One region of the Pseudoalteromonas sp. AS71 genome, then DNA from elsewhere that is predicted to be linked to it. Evidence: predicted binding sites of a transcription regulator. Region 1 holds the regulator's gene; each other region holds the start of a gene.
What was found. The regulator LexA, encoded in region 1, represses DNA repair genes until DNA is damaged. The targets are predictions, from matches to a motif close to TACTGTATNNNNATACAGTA.
Positions count from the first base shown of each region.

Region 2: a site for LexA is predicted at 1,956-1,975, ahead of ruvC (crossover junction endodeoxyribonuclease RuvC). Genes of this name have one in related genera too.
Region 3: a site for LexA is predicted at 1,802-1,821, ahead of WNY98_RS12520 (YebG family protein). Genes of this name have one in related genera too.

Region 1 is NZ_JBBMQZ010000021.1:12,520-17,451, forward strand. It holds gene WNY98_RS15575 (membrane protein) at 1-671, opposite strand, end outside; gene WNY98_RS15580 (hypothetical protein) at 985-1,365, shown strand; gene WNY98_RS15585 (PaaI family thioesterase) at 1,366-1,806, opposite strand; gene lexA (transcriptional repressor LexA) at 1,974-2,591, shown strand; gene coxB (cytochrome c oxidase subunit II) at 3,074-4,216, shown strand; gene ctaD (cytochrome c oxidase subunit I) at 4,216-4,932, shown strand, end outside.
Region 2 is NZ_JBBMQZ010000029.1:42,011-46,942, reverse strand. It holds gene ruvB (Holliday junction branch migration DNA helicase RuvB) at 1-754, opposite strand, end outside; gene ruvA (Holliday junction branch migration protein RuvA) at 762-1,379, opposite strand; gene ruvC (crossover junction endodeoxyribonuclease RuvC) at 1,382-1,906, opposite strand; gene WNY98_RS18310 (FtsX-like permease family protein) at 2,051-4,552, opposite strand; gene WNY98_RS18305 (ABC transporter ATP-binding protein) at 4,542-4,932, opposite strand, start outside.
Region 3 is NZ_JBBMQZ010000015.1:51,808-56,739, reverse strand. It holds gene putP (sodium/proline symporter PutP) at 1-1,156, shown strand, start outside; gene WNY98_RS12520 (YebG family protein) at 1,433-1,750, opposite strand; gene WNY98_RS12515 (helix-hairpin-helix domain-containing protein) at 2,065-2,361, shown strand; gene WNY98_RS12510 (DUF6170 family protein) at 2,386-2,688, opposite strand; gene dsbB (disulfide bond formation protein DsbB) at 2,690-3,208, opposite strand; gene fadR (fatty acid metabolism transcriptional regulator FadR) at 3,595-4,308, shown strand; gene WNY98_RS12495 (peroxiredoxin C) at 4,673-4,932, shown strand, end outside.

The DNA.
Region 1 (4,932 bases):
TGTATAAGTAGTAATATTCCACTTAAACAAAAAAGTACGCTGGTTGCTGCAAAACTAATAAGCAGCGGATTATTAAAATCCTCTCGCTCATCGTAATCCATAATATGTAACATCCAAAAAAAGTCGAAAATTCGCCAGAGTGTGCTGCGAACGGTGACAACTCTGCCGTTATTTTCTGACAAGTACAGTGTTGTGTTAAATGTGTCGTCAAATTGTACCTGCCAAACATTGGTTTTATATCCAACTTCTCGCATACCTTGCTTTAGCAGTACAGCGCTTGTTACTTGAGCATCAATAAGTAAGTGTGCTTTAGCATTTGCGGTAATTTGTATTTTAGTTGGCGGCTCAAAAGGCCGGCCTGTTATACCGTTAAAGCTTTGCTGTTCATCTTTATTTATAACTGTAATTATAGGTGTGGTTAAGAAGTTCTCAAAAATTATTTGTGTTGGATTAGCCACCTGAGATGCAATATCGTCAAGGGAGGCAACATAATCAGCTTGCGTAAATGGGTTATTAAGAGTGCGTGTTGCAAGATGCTTCCCATGAACTTTATCAAGAGGGATAGCGCTCATTACTAAACCACCTAATAGCCAAGCTAAAATTTGTAATGCTAATAAATAACCTAACCATTTATGTAACTTGCGAGCATGTTTAAATATTTTTTTATTCATGTTTTAGTCTTATTATTTTTAGAGGCTAGTTTATTACATTAATGAGATAAGTTACTGCGACATTTTGTCGCAGTTTAAACTATAGCTTACTGTAATCATTTAAGAATAAAAAAGATTACACTTAAATTGCTAATATGATTTATTTGTATAATTGAGCTGAATGTTTGATATCTAGCTAGCTTTAAATGCTAATAAATACTTAAAAGCTGCGAAATATCCATATAAAGTGGTTAATAGAGCATAGTTGATTTGGTATAACGGTAAAACTGCGTTAAAGTTTGCAATGAAATTATTAGAGGATAAATACGAAACGATGTCGGAAATTCAATTTTTAAATGTAGATCTTGAGCTTGAATCAAAGCAAGATATTAGTTTGCTAGTGGCGGACTTAAAAAAAGTCGCTACGATTTTACATTATGACAAAGACGAATACCGTCAATTAGCGCGTATTGAAGCAACAGGTGTAGTAAACACGCCTGACAAAGCAATAAACCATATATGTGAGCTTATTGAGTCGTGTTCGCGTAACGCGCTAAAGCAATGGTTAAGCTGTTCACGTAGAACTTTTGATATTGGTTTTGAATCAGGCACTTCTCCTAAGTGCTTTAATCAAGCCTTAGATGCAGATACATTACTACGTATATCTGCGATTGGTGCGGGTATGGAAATTACAATTTACCCAATCGAAAAGTAACTATCTTCGCTCTACGACTGCTGCGGTCATTTTAGATACGCAGCACAGCTCATTGCGGCTATTTGTAATTTTTATTTCCCATACTGAACTACGTTTACCGATATGAAATGCTCTTGCCGTGGCTGTTAAAGTGCCGTTACGAGACGCTTTTAAATGACTTGCGCTAATTTCCTGTCCCACGCAGTAAAATTTTGTAAAATCGACAACAAAGTTAGCTGCATAGCTGGCAACTGTTTCGGCAAGTACAACGTTAGCACCGCCGTGAACCATCCCCATTGGGTTATGATGCTCAGGAATTGCCGGCATTGTGGCAACCAAGTAATCATCGCCAATCTCTGTGATTTCTATCCCCATAGTTTTCATCAGCGTACCTTGACCATTTATACCTTCATCTAGCTGTTTGCAAAACTCTAAAGTAATAGGTTGATACCAAATACTCATAATGACTCCTTTGCTTTTTTTATCATTTATAAACTTAGCTTTAGTTATATCCCTAAAATGTACACAAGTGAAATTACTTTGGCTATTTTAAGGCTTAATTTAAATTTGCGATTTTTATTTAACTGTATATACTCACAGTTAAATGTACTGTATGGAAAACCAGTTGTATGCGACCATTAACGAACCGCCAAGCTCAAATACTCGAACTAATTAAAGTTTTTATTAAAGACACTGGTATGCCTCCTACACGTGCTGAAATAGCGCAAACATTAGGTTTTAAAAGTGCCAATGCTGCTGAAGAACATTTAAAAGCACTTGCTAAAAAAGGCGCAATTAAGATGAAGCCAGGTGCAAGCCGTGGTATTCAGTTAATTGAAGAAGAAGAGCCAGAACAATTAGGTTTACCGCTTATAGGGCGTGTTGCTGCTGGTTCACCTATTTTGGCGCAAGAGCACGTTGAAAGTCACTGCAAAATCGATCCATTAATGTTTAAACCGGCTGCAGATTTTTTACTACGCGTTAACGGTATGAGCATGAAAGATATTGGTATTATGGATGGTGATTTACTTGCTGTACATCGTACTCAAACTGCTGAAAACGGACAAGTTGTTGTTGCGCGCTTAGACGAAGACGTAACTGTAAAACGTCTTGAGAAAGCAGGTCGTAAAGTATTACTTCATGCTGAAAACGACGATTTTGAATCTATTGAAGTAGATCTTGAGAATGAGTCTTTTAATATTGAAGGCTTAGCCGTTGGCGTTATAAGAAACGCTGATTGGATGTGACTTTAAAAATAGCTTTTAAACAAGCAGTTTTATAAATGCGTACTAATTAGTACGCATTTTTGTTTTAAAATTTGTACTAAAATAGGGCGTAAACAGCCCACTGACTATTCAACCTGTAAACTTTTTTGCACTTATAATTTCCCCTCCAAATGCGTTAAACCCCTTTGTTTTTCTCATCTTTTGAACTTCCTGTTGCCTAGCTAGTTGCTGATTTTTTGTTAATTACCCAATTACAACCTGATTGTTTTTTCTACTAAAACTTGCTTGTTGTTCATTTTTTAGCTAATTGTTAATGTGCTGAGCTAATAATAACTCACAGCTTTTTAGTTTTGAGAACACACAATATACACAAACATGTTGTTGGCGCAGCAAAACCAATCAATATTAAATGAGATTGGCTAAAAAAATAAAAATAACGAATTGGCGTTTAAGCCGTATGCCTCTTCGCTTTGCATTCGCAATAGCATCAAAGGAGCCACCACATGGGTAAACTGACCTCTACCTTGTGGCTTATATTATGTGTTTTTTCGCACCCAGTTTTGGCTAACAGCCAATACAATATGCGCAAAGGCGTAACCGATATAAGCAATAATGTATATCAGCTGCACATGACCATATTTATAATATGTTGTGTGATTGGGGTGATAGTGTTCGCAATTATGTTCTGGGCACTTATTCATCACCGTAAATCTAAAGGGGCTGTACCTGCCCAATTTCACGAAAGCACTAAAGTAGAAATACTTTGGACTGCAATTCCGTTTGTTATTTTAATTGCTATGGCAGTACCAGCCACTAAAACCCTAATTGCAATGGAAGATGCCAGCAAAGCTGATCTCACTATTAAAATTACAGGCTCACAATGGAAATGGCATTATGAATATATGGGTGAAGATGTAGAGTTCTACTCTATTTTATCTACCCCGCAAGATGAAATCGCGAATCTTGCAGATAAAAATCCTAACTACTTACTTGAGGTTGATAAGCCTCTTGTACTGCCAATAAATCAAAAAGTACGATTTTTAATGACTTCTGACGATGTTATTCACTCTTGGTGGGTACCTGATTTTGCAGTTAAAAAAGATGCGAACCCCGGCTTTATAAATGAAACATGGACGAACATAAACGAAGAAGGTACTTACCGAGGCCAATGTGCTGAGTTGTGTGGTAAAGATCATGGCTTTATGCCCGTTGTGGTGGTTGCTAAATCTGAGGCTGATTTTAAAACATGGCTTGCAGATGCAAAGCAGGCTAAACAAAAAGCAGCATTAGCAGATGCCGCATTACTTGATAAAACCCTCCCAAAAGAAGAATTAATGACTTTAGGCGAACAAGTATATATGGCCAATTGCGCTGCATGTCATCAGCCTACTGGCATGGGATTACCGGGTGTATTTCCTGCACTTAAAGGCAGCCCGATAGTGCTTGGCGATATAAAAGATCACATTGATGTAGTTATCCATGGACGACCTGGTACGGCAATGCAAGCATTTGCCAAGCAGTTATCTATAAAGCAATTAGCAGCGGTTATTACTTATAAACGTAATGCGTGGGGTAATGATACGGGTGATGTTATTCAACCGAGTCAAATACAGGCAGCACTTGATGCCAAAGTGGAGGCGAACTAATGAGTAGCATAGTAGAACAACCTAACGCCAATGAAGCTCATCATGCTCATCACCCAGCTAAAGGTTTTAAACGCTGGCTTTACACAACTAATCATAAAGATATAGGTAGTTTATATTTAATTTTTTCGCTGACCATGTTCTTAATTGGTGGTGGAATGGCCATGGTGATCAGAGCTGAATTATTTCAACCTGGTTTACAGTTGGTCGACCCTCACTTTTTTAATCAAATGACCACAGTGCATGGTTTAATTATGGTGTTTGGTGCGGTTATGCCGGCCTTTACAGGCCTTGCTAATTGGATGATACCGCTAATGATTGGCGCGCCAGATATGGCATTGCCAAGAATGAATAACTGGAGCTTTTGGATTTTACCGTTTGCATTTTTAATCCTATTGGCATCGTTATTTATGCCTGGTGGGGGTCCTGCATTTGGTTGGACTTTTTATGCACCACTGTCCACAACATACAGTAATGATAATACTGCATTGTTTGTATTTGCCGTACATATTATGGGAATTAGCTCAATAATGGGCGCAATCAATGTGATTGTAACCATAGTGAACTTACGTGCCCCCGGCATGACATGGATGAAGTTGCCCTTATTTGTATGGACGTGGTTAATTACTGCTTTTTTATTAATAGCGGTAATGCCTGTGCTTGCAGGGGCTGTCACTATGGTACTTACCGATAAGTACTTTGCGACCAGCTTTTTTGAT
Region 2 (4,932 bases), on a different contig from region 1:
CAAGCGCTTGCTTAGCTACTTCGGCGTTTACTGTACCGTCAGATTTTACCTGTGTGTAATCACGTACACGGCGCAATAAGCGGTTAGCTATACGTGGTGTACCGCGCGAACGCTGTGCAATTTCGGTTGCGCCATCGTCACACATTTCTAAACCTAGATAATGTGCAGAGCGCCCTACTATGTGCGACAAATCTTCTACAGAATAAAACTCTAATCGCTGCACAATACCAAAACGGTCACGTAGTGGCGATGTAAGCGAGCCTGCTCGGGTGGTTGCTCCAATAAGTGTAAATGCAGGTAGGTCTAATTTAATAGAACGCGCAGCTGGGCCTTCACCAATCATTATATCAAGCTGGTAGTCTTCCATTGCGGGGTAGAGTATTTCTTCAACTTGCGGGCTGAGTCTGTGTATTTCATCAATAAACAGTACATCGCCTTCCTCTAAATTTGTGAGCAGCGCAGCTAAATCGCCTGCTTTTTCAAGTACAGGGCCTGATGTTGTTTTAATACTTACGTGTAATTCGTTGGCGACAATATTTGCAAGCGTGGTTTTACCAAGCCCTGGTGGGCCAAATATTAATAAATGATCGAGCGCTTCACCACGGGTACGAGCAGCTTCAATAAAAATTTCCATTTGCTGCTTAACATGAGGCTGGCCCCTGTAGTCAGCTAAAAGTTTTGGCCTTATAGCACGATCTATAGAGTCTTCATTTGTTTTTTCAGTCGCATCAATTAAGCGATCCGCTTCAATCATGGGTTACTCACAACATAGATTTTAAAGATTCTCTAATAAGAACCTCAGTAGACATATCGGGTTTGCTTATCGATTTTACTGCTTTTTGAGCTTGTGGCAATTTATAACCTAATGCAAGCAGTGCTGATACGGCATCATCGGCTGCGTTATTAGCTATTGTCGCATCGCTCATTGGCTCTATTACTGCGCTGTCGCTAAATGGCGTAAATAAATCATTACCCCAATCTTTTAGTCTGTCTTTCATTTCGAGTACTAAACGCTCGGCTGTTTTTTTACCGACACCCGGTAATTTAACTAGCGACGTTGAGTCTTCGTTATTTACACAACTTACAAATTGCTTTGCAGACATACCCGATAAAATAGCTAAGCCAAGTTTTGGCCCTACGCCATTTGCTTTTAATAGCTCTCTAAACAAGGCACGTTCAACTTTATTATTAAAACCAAATAACAGTTGAGCATCTTCACGCACTACAAAGTGAGTGTAAACAATCGCGTTTTCACCAATCTTTGGTAAATCGTAAAAACAGGTCATTGGCATTTGTACTTCGTAACCTACACCACTTACTTCGAGTAATATCTCTGGTGGCTGTTTTTCGACTAAAATACCATTTAAGCGGCCTATCATAGTTATTTCCTTAGACGTCCTCTAACGGTTTTGCTTGCGCTACCCGCTAGTTTAATTAAATTTTGTTCTGAGTGAGCGTGGCAAATCGCAATAGCGAGTGCATCAGCTGCATCGGCTTGTGGCGTGCCAGGCAACTTTAAAATATTTTTTACCATGTGTTGCACTTGTGTTTTATCAGCGCCGCCGTTACCTACTACTGCTTGCTTAATTTGTCTAGCTGAGTATTCAAATACGGGTAAGTCGGCCATTGCTGCACCCACAATCGCAGCGCCTCTAGCTTGGCCTAGTTTTAGAGCTGAATCAGGATTATGCGCCATAAATACTTTTTCAATGGCAAATGTTTCTGGCGAAAATTGCTCAATAAGTTGTGTAATGCCTTGGTAGATCATTTTAAGTCTAACCGGAAAAGGATGATCGGCTAACTTAATACAGCCACTGCCTAAGTATGTAAATTTAGAACCTTGGTGGGCAACAACGCCATATCCGGTCAAACGTGAACCAGGATCAATCCCTAAAATAATGGCCAAACTGCATTCTCATTATTGTTATTTTTAAATTACGCTAATAATGCCAGAGCACTGTATAAATTACCAGTACAAAGAAAACAAAAATGCCCACGTGTTAGGTGGGCATTTAATACTTAATCCAATACGTGTTAAGTTAGTTTAAGCTTACCCAAGGGCGCGCACTAACCCTTGGGTGTTTTGTTTAAGTGTTCGGGCAATCATTAAATAACCTAAACCCGCTACAAATACACCGCCAGCTACCGGCCCAATAATCCATATGTGCGGGTGTAGCTTACCGGCTAAATCAAACATTTGTTGTTGCACAATTAAAAGCGCTATATCACTAAAAAATGCAGCAACTAAACCAGCTAGACCGCCTAGTAACAAAAACTCATAAAGGGTCGCATTTTTAATTAATCGGCTTTTAGCGCCAAGCGTTCTGAGTATTACTATTTCCTGCATACGCTCACCTAAACTAGCTTGAACTTGCGATATAAGTACAAGCGCGCCACACAGCACAACAATTGCAAGTACAAAGCCAATGGCGAGTGATACTTGCGAAATAGTTGTTTGTATTTGCTTAACAAAGTTATCAATGTCAATTGCTGTAATAGTAGGGTAAGTACGCAATAACTGGCTAAAATCACGCTTTTGCTCTGGGTTTATACGAACCGACGAAATATACGTTGCAGGAAAATCTGCAAGTACATCTGGGCTTAAAATAATAAAAAAGTTAGGTTTAAGCGTGGCCCAATTTACTTTTCGCACACTGGTGATTTTAGCGTCGAACGACTGCGAACCAATTAAGAATGTAAGCGTATCGCCTATCTCAACATCTAAACGCTCAAGCATCGACTCCTCTACTGAGGCTTCAGCCATCGCATTTTCACCAAACCACGTGCCTTGTGTTACTTCATTTTGGTCAGGCACATCTTTAAGCCATGTAAGGTTTAGCTCACGGCCAATACCTGCACGGGCTTCTTCGTCTTTTTTCTCATTGTCTTGCAGCGATACAGAACGTGCTACCAACTCGCCGTTTACCGCATTTACGCGCCCACGAATAGTTGGATAAAACTCTGATACCTGAATATCTTTTTGAGCTAAATATTCATTAATTGGCTCAAGTTCATTTTGCGTAATATTCACTAAAAACGCATTAGGTGCATCGCTTGGTAACTGCGATTGCCAATCAGATATCATGTCGTTTTTAAGTACCACTAAAAACAGCAGTAATTTAATCGCTAACGAAAAACTAATTAACTGTACCGCGTTCACATTTGCACGCTTTTGAATAGACGCAATTGCAAGCGACCAACTGTTACCTGGCTTTAACCCTAGTTTTCGACCACCACCAAATATTAATTTAGATACTAAAAACAGCACACCAATTAGCGCAAGTGTTGAGATAAACAAAATAAGCGTTATTTTTATGTTGTTACTAAATAACCACATTAATAAAAACACGGTTAGCGCACTCATACCTAAATGCACACGGCTCACTGCCAATTTGTCACCTAAGTTACGGCGCAGCACTCTAAGCGGTGGAATATCAAATAAATCAAACAACGGCTTAATAGAAAACATAACGGCACAAATTACGCCAGTGCTAATAGCCACCAGCCAAGGTTTAAAACCACCTAAAGGTAGCTCTGTGCCCATACTTTTTGATAAGTAACTTGTTGCTATTTCTTGCAAGCCGTAACCAATTAACAATCCAATACTTACCGCCATTGCACACACAAGCAATAAATGAAGCATGTATATTTTACGGATCATTGAGCGGCTACCGCCTAGTGTTTTCATCATCGCTACTGGGTCGTATTGGCGTTCACAATAACGTTTTGCTGAAACAGCAATAGCCACTGCTGCCAAAATAATACCCAATAGGCCAGCAAGTAATAAAAAGCTCTCTGCGCGGTTTAAACTGTTTGAAATGGGTGATTGGCGGTCTTTAACGCCATACCATTGTTGGTTTTCTTTTATTTGTGGTTTAAGCCACTCGTAAAAGCTATTTATATCAGCCTCACTACCGGCATAAAGTTGACGGTAATAAACACGACTACCCGGCTGCACAACTTCAGTTTTTGCCACATCGTCAATATTAATAAGTACACGACGGCTGCTTGAAAACACATTAAATGGCGCGTCTGGCTCTTCTACAATAACTTTTGAAACATTGAATAATGCAGCGCCAAGCTCTACTTGCGCGCCTATATCAATATTTAAACTGTAAAATACAGATTCACTTAGCCACACATTACCCGGCGTTGGTCCGCTATTAGCAACCTTAGTTTCACCTGTAAGGGTATCTTTAACTTTTAACTGCCCTTTTAGCGGGTACGCATTAGATGCCGCTTTTACTGAGCTAAACTGCATTTCATCATTAGCAAACAACATAGTGTCGAAGTACACCATCTGCGCCGTTTTTAAATTTTGGCTCTGTGCTTGAGTAATAAAAGCGGTGTTGAGAACATGATCGCTTGCAAGTACACGGTCTGCTGCAATAAAAGCACTGCTTTTTTGCGCAATACTTTGCCCTATTCGCTCAGTAACCATCGACAATGTAAGCACGGTTAAAACTGCAAGCGCGATAGCCGCACTTATAACAGTGAGCTCACCACGACGAAATTCTCGCGAAAATAACTTAAGCGCTAACTTAACCCACATCAGCAACGTCCTCTACTTGGCTTTTTACCAGTAAACCCGCTTCTATTTGAATAATGTGCTCACATTTTTGTGCAAGCCCTTCATCGTGAGTAACCAAAATAAGCGTAGTACCGTGCTGAGTATTTAAATCAAATAATAACGACTCAATCATTTTACCATTTTTACTATCTAAGTTAGCCGAAGGCTCATCAGCAAACAGTATTTTAGGTGTACCAATAAATGCTCGCGCAATAGCAACACGCTGTTGCTCACCGCCAGAAAGTTGCGACGGGTAATGATCAATTCGATGGCTCAAACCTACTTTTTCAAGCAAAGCAATTGCTTGCTCTTTCGCATCACTCTCGCCAGCAAGCTCTGCTGGTAGCATAACGTTTTCAAGT
Region 3 (4,932 bases), on a different contig from region 1:
AATCCCAGATTACTTTTCAAATCGCTTCAATGATAAGTCAAACTTATTACGTGTTGTATCAGCTATAGTAATTATCGTCTTCTTTACCCTTTATACGTCATCAGGTGTTGTAGCCGGCGGAAAGCTGTTTGAAAGCTCATTTGGTCTAAGTTATGAAATGGGTTTATACATTACGACAGGTGTAGTTGTTTTATACACTTTGTTTGGCGGTTTTTTAGCGGTTAGCTTAACTGACTTTGTGCAAGGTTGTATTATGTTCATTGCACTTATTCTTGTGCCTACCGTTGCATACTCTTTACTAGAACAACCCCTAGAGTCAACTCTGCATAGCGTAAACCCAGATATGCTTAACTGGATTGGTGCAGGCTCTGCATTAGGTATTATTTCTGCAATGGCCTGGGGCTTAGGTTATTTTGGCCAACCACATATCATTGTTCGCTTTATGTCAGTACGTAGTGTTAAAGATATGCCTAAAGCACGCCGTATTGGTATGACATGGATGATTGTTGCTGCCATTGGTGCTGTTGGTACTGGTATATTTGGTGCTGCTTATACTTATGAGAATAATATTGTAGTTGAAGATCCTGAAACGATTTTCTTAATTCTTTCTGAGTTATTGTTTCACCCACTTATTGCTGGCTTTTTATTAGCTGCAATTTTAGCTGCCATTATGAGTACAATTTCTTCACAGTTACTTGTTAGTTCAAGCTCATTAACAGAAGATTTCTATAAAACATTCTTACGTAAAGATGCTAGCGATAAAGAACTAGTTGCTGTTGGCCGTATTAGTGTAGCCATAGTTGCTATGTTTGCTATTTACTTGGCTTACGACAGAGATAGCTCTATATTAGATTTAGTAAGTAATGCCTGGGCTGGCTTTGGAGCTGCGTTTGGACCACTTGTATTGTTTAGCCTTTATTGGAAACGTATGAATTTTGCTGGCGCCTTATCAGGTATGTTAGTAGGTGCGTTTACTGTACTAATTTGGATATATGGACCATTTACTATAAATGGTGAAGGCTTAAGCAGCTTTATGTACGAAATAGTACCAGGCTTTATTTTAGCGAGCATCGCAATTGTTGTTGTTAGCTTAGTTACAAAAGAGCCTGAGAAAAACATTACCGCTTTATTTGATGAAGTAGAAAAAGAGCTTTAAATAGTAATTACTGCCCATTTTTGAATGGGTAGTAAATTAATACCAATCCGCAATAATACTTAATCATTTTGCGGGGCTAAACGTGTCACTACCTGTGTTGAAAAATTATCATTTAGAACAACTAAATAGCGAATTTTTTGACTGGCTATCAATACGTTTTTCCACCCTCAAAATAGATCACTTAATAAAGCGAATTGGTATAATAAAAAAGGGAGCAACTTAGTTGCTCCCTTTTTTATTTAGTTTGTCCCGTCCGAGGAAAGGGCAATCTACGAGTTAACTTGCTTTTTTATCGTTGTTATCTTCAATTGATGCAACGTTATCTGACTTTTTACTTTTTGCTGGTGCTTTGGTAACAACTGGATCTTTACCGCCCTTTAGTATGGTCATAAAGTCATCTTTGCTTTTCGCTATTTCTAAAGCAAGTGATTCAATTTGTTGCTCACTAAGCGGTACGTCTACCTTTTCTAGCATTAGCTCAAGTGATTCTGCTATATCGAGCATCTTGTCATAAGCATCAGCTTCTTTTTTGGTAGTAAACGTCATACGCTCGACTCCGTTTCGTTCTACAACATATTTAACAACAACAGCCATGATTTCTCCTGCAAAATTGCTTGGCACCGTGGTTTGTAAAAACCATTAGATTACTGTTTTTATGTACAGTAATGGTTTGGGCGTAAATTTGCAAGCGCGAAGTATTAATTTTTAGGTGTCTTAAATTTGACAAAAAACGGTAACTTTACTTTAGTTAAGCAATCACTTTGTTGTACCAGCTGCATTTTCAGGATTTCGGATCATAGTGATAATGCGTTTAGGTACACTTTAAGTGATGAGCTTTACAGTTCCTTATTTTTTAGTTTTCCTGAGCAACATTCAAAATTAAGAAAAGAAGAATAAGGACAAGTTTGATGAAAACGTTAAAAAATTTATTAATTATAAGCTTATTATGCCTACTACCTGCAACTACCGTATATGCACAATTATCGGAAGTAACTAAGCAAATGCCTCATGTTGAGACAATTAGTATAAATAATGCAGATGCAGATATGCTGGCTAAGCTACCTGGCATAGGTAAGAAAAAAGCGCAGGCAATTGTGGATTACCGAGAGGAAAACGGCGAATTTAAAAGCGTCAGTGATTTATCACAAGTTAAAGGAATTGGTAAAAAACTATTAGCCAAATTAGAAGGAAAAATATCACTTTAAAGCGAGTAAGGAATAATCAGGGCGTTATACGCCCTGATTAAGTTGTTTTAGCGCATCGCTTAAGTGCTTTTTAGCAAAGTTAATTTCAATAGGTGTTGTTAGTAGCGGATAGCAAAGCCCACCAAGTATCAAAAAAGGGATTAATATCCAGCCTTCAAATACCGTAAATATTAAAAATAATGGGCTAAGTAACAATAATTTTATAATACGTAGTAAAACTTTATCTATTGGCGATAGCATACTTAACGAAAGTGCTATTACGTCCTGACGCTTGCGTACTTTTAGATGTTTAAGCTCATCTAATTGGCTTGAAAAAAATGTAAACATATCAAATCGACTTTTTAATTAATAAACGGCCAATAACTATAATAAATAGTGTTAGTGAGAAAACCCCAAATATAATTACCATCCAAGCAGGCATGCTCAAACCAACAAATTGCCAATCTATATTTCCACAATCCCCGGTCGCTTGAAAAAAGCTAGGTATCCATTCATGTAACGGCATAAATGACGGGAAGTTTGGCTCAAACTCACAGCTGAATGCAAAAGGATCTGTGGTGGTTTGCATATCAATATGTTCGCGAGCAATTAAATATCCCCAAACACTCGATACCCCCCAAATTACATACGCAAGTATACGAACTGTTTTGCTCTGTGGTTTAGTCGAACCTATAATTCCTGCACCTAATAAGCCTAGTACAGCGGTGCGTTGGTATATGCACATTATGCAAGGCGCTAACCCCATTTGGTATTGAAAGAAAAGAGCGGTCACTTCCAGTAAAAAAACGATGGCTGTAAATAAAAGCCATGGGGTACGTTGGGTGGGTAATTGCGCAAGCCAGTTCATAAAAATTCCGCGTTTTAATAAGACGTTAGATTATGACGCAGGATAAAGTATGCAGCAACAAAAAGGAAAAAAAAGCTACCGAAGTCACTTTTTTTAAGATGGAATTAGTGACTACTCGGTAATGCCCCAATAGGGGCGACATGATGATCTATTAGGCCTCATTAATACATAACAAATAACAATGTACCTACGATGAATATTACCAGTAGAACTGTGCAGTTTAGCTAAATTATAAAAATATAAATTTTATTATTTATTAATCTTTAATTTCTACTCATTTGCTTATTAATATACCTGACTTTACTTGTTAGTTATGCTTCGTCTGGTACAATCAGTCAGTTATTCGTGTAAAACGATGAGTGTTGATTAATTCGAGTGGGAACTGGATGAGAATTTTTAAAGCGAAAAGCCCAGCAGGATTTGCTGAAGAATATATAGTTGAATCTATTTGGAACGGCGATTTCCCTCCAGGTTCAATTCTACCTGCCGAGCGAGAACTTTCAGAGTTAATTGGTGTTACAAGAACGACCTTGAGAGAAGTATTACAGCGTTTAGCACGTGATGGTTGGTTAACAATTCAGCATGGTAAACCGACAAAAGTAAATAACTTTTGGGAAACGTCAGGCTTAAATATTCTTGAAACATTAGCGCGCTTAGATGAAGACAAGATGCCAGAGCTGACAGATCAGCTTTTATCTGCACGTACTAATATTAGTGCTATTTATACACGTGCTGCAATTAAGTTAAATCCTGAACGTGTAATTGAAATTTTATCACAAAGCCATGAGCTAGAAGACACTGCGCAGGCATTTGCTGACTACGATTATAAAGTTCATCACGAATTAGCCGTTGCGGGTAATAACCGTATTTATGTATTAATACTCAACGGTTTTAGAGGCTTTTATTCAAAGATTGGTTGTCATTATTTCTCTGATGCCGGAACTCGTGAACTTGCTCGTCAGTTTTATAAAGATTTAACAATTTTGGCAGAAAATAAAGAGCACGATGGTGCTATTTCGATGATGCGTAAATACGGTCATCAAACAGGTGAGATTTGGCAAAAAATCCGTGGCGATATGCCCTCAGATATAATGGATTAAATCTAAACGAGAAACCTGCATTTGCAGGTTTTTTTGTATCTGTAAAAATTAATACCACATTATATGATTTTTTAAACAATTTAACGTACTGACTCTTCTTCAGAAACGTCCAAAGCTCTATCTAATTACAACGCAGTTTACATTTCAAAATAGACATATTATTCAAGCAAATTTGTGCAAGTTGTAAGTGTTCGTTATTTTCGATTGCTCACATCGTTAAATGCGATTGTTCTTTTGTGGTGAATAACTTTAGAATGCCAATTAATTATATGTATGCGCTATTGGTTTTTAATTTTTAGCGCCCATATAAGTACCAGCATTGCGAAAGCAATTGAAAACAAACTCAAAATATTTGGAGAATAAAATGGGTGTATTAGTAGGCCGCCAGGCACCAGACTTTACCGCTGCAGCTGTTCTTGGTAACGGTGAAATTGTAGATAGCTATAATCTTCATGAAACCATTAAAGGTAAAAAAGCAGTTATCTTCTTTTACCCACTAGATTTCACGTTTGTATGTCCTTCTGAACTTATTGCATTTGATAAGCGTTTTGAAGAGTTTCAAAAGCGTGGCGTAGAAGTAATTGGTGTTTCTATCGATTCACAATTCTCACATAACGCATGGCG